DNA from 2 places in the Ciceribacter sp. L1K23 genome. Region 2 is predicted to be linked to the other one. Evidence: predicted binding sites of a transcription regulator. Region 2 holds the regulator's gene; the other holds the start of a gene.
The links. The regulator PhoB, encoded in region 2, activates phosphate uptake and scavenging genes when phosphate is short. The targets are predictions, from matches to a motif close to TGTCATNNANCTGTCAT.

Region 1 (3,406 bases), 470 kb from region 2:
ATGAAGTACAAGGAAGAGGGCACGCCCCTCGTCATCTTCGCCGGCGTCGAATACGGCAACGGCTCCTCCCGCGACTGGGCGGCAAAGGGGACCAACCTGCTCGGCGTCAAGGCTGTGATCGCCCAGTCCTTCGAGCGCATTCACCGCTCGAACCTGGTCGGCATGGGGGTCGTTCCCTTCACCTTCGAGGAAGGCACGACCTGGGCTTCGCTGAACCTCAAGGGTGACGAGACTGTCACCATCGAGGGCCTGGAAGGCGAGATCAAGCCGCGCGAGAAGAAGATCGCCAAGATCACCTACGGCGACGGCTCGGTGAAGGACGTTCCGCTTCTCTGCCGCATCGACACGCTCGACGAGGTCACCTACATGGAGAATGGCGGCATCCTGCAGACCGTTCTGCGCGACCTCGCCGCCTGATCGCTGACGGCTTGAAAATCGAGAATGCCGCCGCCCGTTCGGCGGCATTTTCTTTTGCAAGAACCCCGTTCCGGCTCACCCCATCGTGACTTCCCGTTGATTTTCGAAGAGGGTATGTCTCTTGCCGTCCCCGGCCCGATAGTGCATTGGGGCGAAACATCGAACGGGACGATCGGAACATGACACGTTGGCTTTTCGGATGGACGGTGGTGCTTGCGCTGGTCGCGAGCGGTTCCGTGCACGCTGGGGACAGCGTGACGCCGAAGGGTGTCGTTGAGATCTTCACCTCCCAGGGATGTTCCTCCTGCCCGGCCGCCGACAAGACGATGGGCCAGCTGATCTCGCATCCGGACATCGTCGCCCTCGCCTATCATGTCGACTACTGGAACTATCGCGGCTGGACCGACACGATGGCGTCCCCGGAACATACCGCGCGCCAGTACGGCTACGCCCACACCCTCGGTCGCAGCGGCGTTTATACGCCCCAGGCTATCCTCAATGGTCGCGAGCAGGCAAAAGGCAATGACGTGAACGCCCTGACCACCAGGCTAGAGACGCTGAAAGGCAGCGGCAAGGGCCTCGACATCGCGGTGAACGCTGCCAAGATAGGCGACGAGATCGAGATTACCGTGGGAGAAGGCGAAGGGCGGGCCGACGTGGTCGTGGCCTACTTCAAGCATCGGAGCGATGTCGAGATCGGCAAGGGAACCAACAAGGGGACCAAAGTCGCCAATTGGAACAGCGTGACGGACGTGCAGACCGTCGGCATGTGGACCGGAAAACCGATGCGCTTCGTGTTGCCGGCGAAAGTGATGGATCGGGGTGGCAGTGACGGCTTTGCCGTTCTCGTCCAGACGACGGGTCCCGATGGCCAGCCATCCGCGATTCTCGGCGCGGCTATGCTGTCGAAGTGGGGGCATCCCGGCTAGGCGAGAGGCTTGATGTCCGGTTTGGACCGGCGGTCCGGCCTGGAAGCATTGGGGGGCTGGGGGCAAGGGGTCAATGCACCAGACCGGACCTTTTGGCGCGAGCGCCAACCGGAATTGCACCATGGCTTTGGAATCAGGCGGTGTTTTGTCCAAAATTGGGCAGGACCAAAAAAGGGTATTCGCCGCGATCCGGGTGCCGCGACGGCATTCGGAAGACTTGCTTTTTCCCGGTAGTCGGGCACAGTGTCATCCATCTGTCATGTCGATGACGAGGAGATACGATGACGGATCATCCCGATGTGCCGCGCGACGGCGTTCACGATGCGGGTGCCGACGGCGCATCCATCATCGATTTACGGGAATACCGACAGAGTCTCGATCCCCTTCCGGTTACGTTTCACCGCCGCGAACTGGATGCCATCCTTTGGATCTATGGGCGGATGGTGGGCGAAGGCGAGTGGAAGGATTATGCGATCGATCACATGAAGGATCGGGCCGTCTTCTCCGTCTTCAAGCGTTCCGGCGAGCTTCCTCTCTATCGCATAGAAAAGAACCCCAAGCTGGCGGCGAAGCAGGGAGCCTTTTCGGTCATCGCAACAAACGGGCAGATCCTGAAGCGGGGCCACGACCTGAAGCAGGTGCTCAAGGTTTTCGACAAGCACATGAAGCTGGTCGAGTAAGTCAGCCGCGATAAAGCGTGCCCGGGTAGCGGTCAGGGTCTGGCGATGTCGTCGTGCCTTCGCCGAGCGGCCGCTGCATGAACACGGTGTCGAGCCAGTTTCCGTGCTTGAACCCGGTGCCGGCCATCGTTCCGACCATGGAAAAACCGCAGGCATTGTGAAGCGCGACGGATGCCGCGCTCGCCCCACCGATGACGGCCGCCATCTGCCGAAAACCGAGGTCGGTCGAAAGACGAACGAGCTCGTCAAGGAGCCGTTTGCCCAGCCCCTGGCCGCGGGCCCCTTCGGCAAGATAAATCGAATCTTCCACCAGCCAGCGATAGGCGGGACGTGTTCGAAACGCGGAGGCATAGGCATAGCCGACGACACGACCGCCTTCATCGACAGCCACGATGTAGGGATAGCCCTGCTGGACGATCGCCTCGTATCGCGACAGCATTTCGGCTGTATCGGGCGGAGAAAGCTCGTAACTCGCCGTTCCCGTCAGCACGGCATCGGCGTAGATGCGCGTAATCGAAGGGATATCGTCGGAGGTGGCGGCGCGCAGAAGCGACATGGAAGGATCTTCGAATTGGAATGACCGCTGACAGTAGCCAGAACGACGGCCGTCGCGCAACGGTGATGCGTGGACGCGAGGTGTCGCCGGAGCTTATCCTTGACTTCGTCGGAAAATCTTCTAAGAGCAGCCGTGAAAGGATTTGCGGATGCACGCGTGGCCAGTTTCCATCGTCTGCTCTTCGCGTTCGGCAGGAATTGCCGGCGTGGAATTCCGTATGTCTTCCTCATCGAAAATCACGGCCAAAACGACGACGAAAACCATCTGACGTCTCTGGCCACCGCTCTCTCCCCGGCACGGCCGGGGACAAGGAAGGCTGCTTACCCACGCGCCCTTCCCCCTCACGAAGCCGAGGAGAGAAAGAAAGAGAGCAGGATTCATGGGTTTCAAGATTGCAGTAGCGGGCGCCACCGGTAATGTCGGGCGCGAAATGTTGACCATTTTGTCGGAGCGCGGCTTTCCCGCGGACGAAGTCGTGGCGCTGGCATCGGCACGCTCCCAGGGCACGGAAGTTTCCTTCGGCGACAAGACCCTGAAGGTCCAGAACCTCGAGAACTACGATTTCTCCGACACCGATATCTGCCTGATGTCGGCCGGCGGCAGCGTCTCGCAGAAGTGGTCTCCAAAGATCGGCGCCCAAGGATGCGTCGTCATCGACAATTCGTCGGCCTGGCGCTACGACGCCGAGGTTCCGCTGATCGTTCCGGAAGTAAACCCCGACGCCATCGCCAGCTTCTCCAAGAAGAACATCATCGCCAATCCCAACTGCTCGACCGCGCAGCTGGTCGTGGCGTTGAAGCCGCTCCACGATGTCGCGAAGATCA
Region 2 (3,406 bases):
GTTTCGTCGGTGATCGCAGCCTTCACCGCGTCGAGGTCGCCGAATGGCACCTGGTCGAAGCCGGCGGCCTTGGGGCCGAAGCCTTCGAGATACTTGGCCTGGCCCCCGGCCGCGATTGTCGCGATCGTACGGCCGTGGAAGGCGCCCTCGAAGGTGATGATGTGAAAGCGCTCGGGATTGCCGCGCGCGAAATGGTAGCGTCGCGCGGTCTTGATCGCGCATTCCAGCGCCTCGGCACCGGAATTGGTGAAGAACACCTTGTCCGCGAAGGTCGCCGACGTCAGCCGTTCGGCAAGCTTTTCCTGGCCCGGCACGTCATAGAGGTTCGACAGGTGCCAGAGCTTGTCCGCCTGGTTCTTCAACGCCTCGACGAGATGCGGGTGCGCGTGGCCGAGCGAGTTGACGGCGATGCCAGCGGCGAAATCCAGATAGCGTTCGCCGGTCTCGGTCACGAGCCAGACGCCTTCCCCTCGCTCGAAGCGCAGCGGTGCGCGCATGTAGGTCTGATAGAGCGGGGATGCCTCGGCCATGGCGCGGAACTCCTTCGGCAGGCGGGGATTGAGACGGAGGGATGACAACCGGTTGGAAGTGCCGGAAATCAAAATGCCGCCTTGCGGCGGCGCCCGCACTATCTCCATTTCCTCCCTTGCTGTCAACAAAACACCGCATTCGCGGGCTTGTTGGCGAAGCGTGTGAGAAAACCCTCGCCAAGGGTAAAATTTGCTCTTGAAACGCGTCGGGAAGCAAGTTGGGGAAAACTTTAAAATCGATTCCCGATGATTCCGCCGACTCTTGTCACGGAGTCAGGCTCACACTAGGTTAATCGTCAATTACTAGACTGCATGCGGCGGAACTAGTCACCGACAGTATCGAAGTTATTTTTGTTTCGGAACCCTCCGAAGCAGCGGTGATGGATTCTGTCATCAATGCTACAGGCGGAGAGCAGGCATGAACTGGACGGATGAGCGCGTCGAAAGGCTCAAGAAATTATGGGCCGAAGGTCTGAGCGCGAGCCAGATCGCGGCGCAGTTGGGCGGAGTGAGCCGCAACGCGGTGATCGGCAAGGTTCACCGTCTCAACCTGCCCGGGCGCGTCAAGGCGGGTGGAACGAGTTCGGTCGCACGGGCGACGAAGCGTCCCGCCGCACCGCAGCGGTCCCAGACCTTCAACCCGCGTCCGGTCGCTGCCCGCCCGGCTGCACGGCCCGCCAACGCCCTCGTTTCGAAGGATGGCGCCGAGTTCGAGGGCGTCGAGGAAACCCGCTTCTCGCCGGCCAACGACGTGATCGTTCCGATCTCTAAGAAGCTGATTTTGACAGAGCTGACCGAGCGCACCTGCAAATGGCCGATCGGCGATCCGACCAAGGACGATTTCCATTTCTGCGGGTGCGAGGCCCTCGACGCATCGCCCTACTGTAGCTACCACGGCAAGCTGGCCTACCAGCCGGTGTCGGAGCGTCGCAAGCAGGCGCGCTGATCCGTCAGAATCCTGATTTTCAAAGGGCCTTCGGGCCCTTTTTCATGTCCGCATCCGGTCATGGAAAAGGCCGCTCTCGACGAGCGGCCTTTCGGGATGTGGGGATCGGCAGGCTTCAGGCTTCCATCGAGTAGCCGGCGCCGCGCACGGTGCGGATCACATCCTGCATGTTCGAGAAGTTCAGAGCCTTGCGCAGGCGTCCGACATGCACGTCGACGGTCCGTTCGTCGACATAGATGTCGTGACCCCAAACGCCATCCAGCAATTGCGAGCGCGAGAAGACGCGGCCGGGCGAGGCCATCAGGAATTCGAGGAGGCGGAATTCCGTCGGGCCGAGGCGGACTTCGCGGCTCTTACGGTGGACCCGGTGGGTTTCGCGGTCGAGCTCGATATCGCCGCAGCGAAGCACGCTGGAGAGCACTTCCGGCTTGGCCCGGCGCAGCATCGCCTTGACACGGGCCATCAGTTCCGGCGTCGAGAACGGCTTGACGACATAGTCGTCGGCGCCGGTCGAAAGGCCACGGACGCGCTCGCTTTCCTCGCCGCGGGCCGTCAGCATGATGATCGGCAGGCGCTCGGTTTCGGGTCGCATGCGCAGGCGTCGGCAAAGCTCGATGCCCGAGACCCCAGGAAGCATCCAGTCAAGGATAAGAAGATCCGGCACGCGCTCCTGGAGGCGAAGTTCCGCCTCGTCTCCGCGCAGGATCGTTTCCACCTCATAGCCTTCCGCTTCGAGATTGTAGCGCAGGAGGACGCTCAGGGCCTCCTCGTCCTCGACGACGGCAATCTTCGGCTGCATGTCTTCGTCCGCCCTGCTTATTCCGTGACCGCACCGAGCGAGGACGTCAGGTCTTCCTTAGGCCGTTCGCCCTCCGGCTGGGAGCCGGTGGTCATGTAGTAAATGGTTTCCGCGATGTTGGTCGCATGGTCTCCGCAGCGCTCCAGGTTCTTGGCGCAGAACAGGAGGTGCGTGCAGGTGGTGATGTTGCGCGGGTCTTCCATCATGTAGGTCAGGAGTTCGCGGAACAGCGAGGTGTAGACGGCGTCGATTTCGTCATCGCGGTCGCGGATCGACTTGGCCTTCTCGGCCGAGCGCGTCGTGTAGACGTCGAGCACTTCCTTGAGCTGAACGAGGACCAGTTCGCAGAGATGTTCGAGACCGCGGCCGAGCTTGCGCGGCACACCGGTGCCCTGCACCGCCATAACGCGCTTGGCGTTGTTCTTGCCCATGTCGCCGACGCGTTCCAGATCGTTGGCGATCCTGAGAGCACCGATGATCTCGCGCAGGTCGGCAGCGACCGGCTGGCGACGGGCGATGGTGACGATCGCCTTGTCGCCGATCTCGCGCTCGATGGCGTCCATGACTACGTCGTCGGAGATTACTTTCTGGGCGAGAGCGGCATCGGAATTCACGAGGGCGCGGACGCTGTCGGCGACCATCTGCTCCGCCATGCCGCCCATCTCGGAGATGCGCCGGATGAGGTATTTCAGTTCCTCATCGAAGGCCGATAAGATGTGTGTGGAAGACATTTTATGAGTTTCCTGTTCTTGAAACGAGCGCGTGAGGAGGATCAGCCGAAGCGACCCATGATGTAATCCTGCGTGCGCTGATCGTCCGGATTGGTGAACATCTTGTCGGTGTCGTTCTCCTCGACGAGTTCGCCGAGGTGGAACATGGCGGTGCGCTGAGACACGCGGGCTGCCTGCTGCATCGAGTGGGTGACGATAACGATGGTGAAATTGGTCCTGAGTTCGTGGATCAGTTCCTCGACCTTGGCGGTCGCGATCGGGTCGAGCGCCGAGCAGGGCTCGTCCATCAGGATCACTTCAGGGCTCACCGAGATGGCGCGGGCGATGCAGAGACGCTGCTGCTGGCCGCCGGAGAGACCGGTGCCGGGCGCGTCGAGGCGGTCCTTCACCTCGTTCCAAA

Region 1: the regulator PhoB is predicted to act here: its motif matches at 1,591-1,607, upstream of J5J10_RS18495 (DUF2794 domain-containing protein).

Annotation. Positions count from the first base shown of each region.
Region 1 is NZ_JAGRRC010000001.1:3,820,913-3,824,318, reverse strand. It holds gene acnA (aconitate hydratase AcnA) at 1-417, shown strand, start outside; gene J5J10_RS18500 (DUF1223 domain-containing protein) at 597-1,346, shown strand; gene J5J10_RS18495 (DUF2794 domain-containing protein) at 1,628-2,026, shown strand; gene J5J10_RS18490 (GNAT family N-acetyltransferase) at 2,028-2,582, opposite strand; gene J5J10_RS18485 (aspartate-semialdehyde dehydrogenase) at 2,962-3,406, shown strand, end outside.
Region 2 is NZ_JAGRRC010000001.1:3,346,694-3,350,099, forward strand. It holds gene J5J10_RS16155 (aspartate aminotransferase family protein) at 1-530, opposite strand, end outside; gene J5J10_RS16160 (GcrA family cell cycle regulator) at 949-1,476, shown strand; gene phoB (phosphate regulon transcriptional regulator PhoB) at 1,592-2,275, opposite strand; gene phoU (phosphate signaling complex protein PhoU) at 2,293-3,006, opposite strand; gene pstB (phosphate ABC transporter ATP-binding protein PstB) at 3,048-3,406, opposite strand, start outside.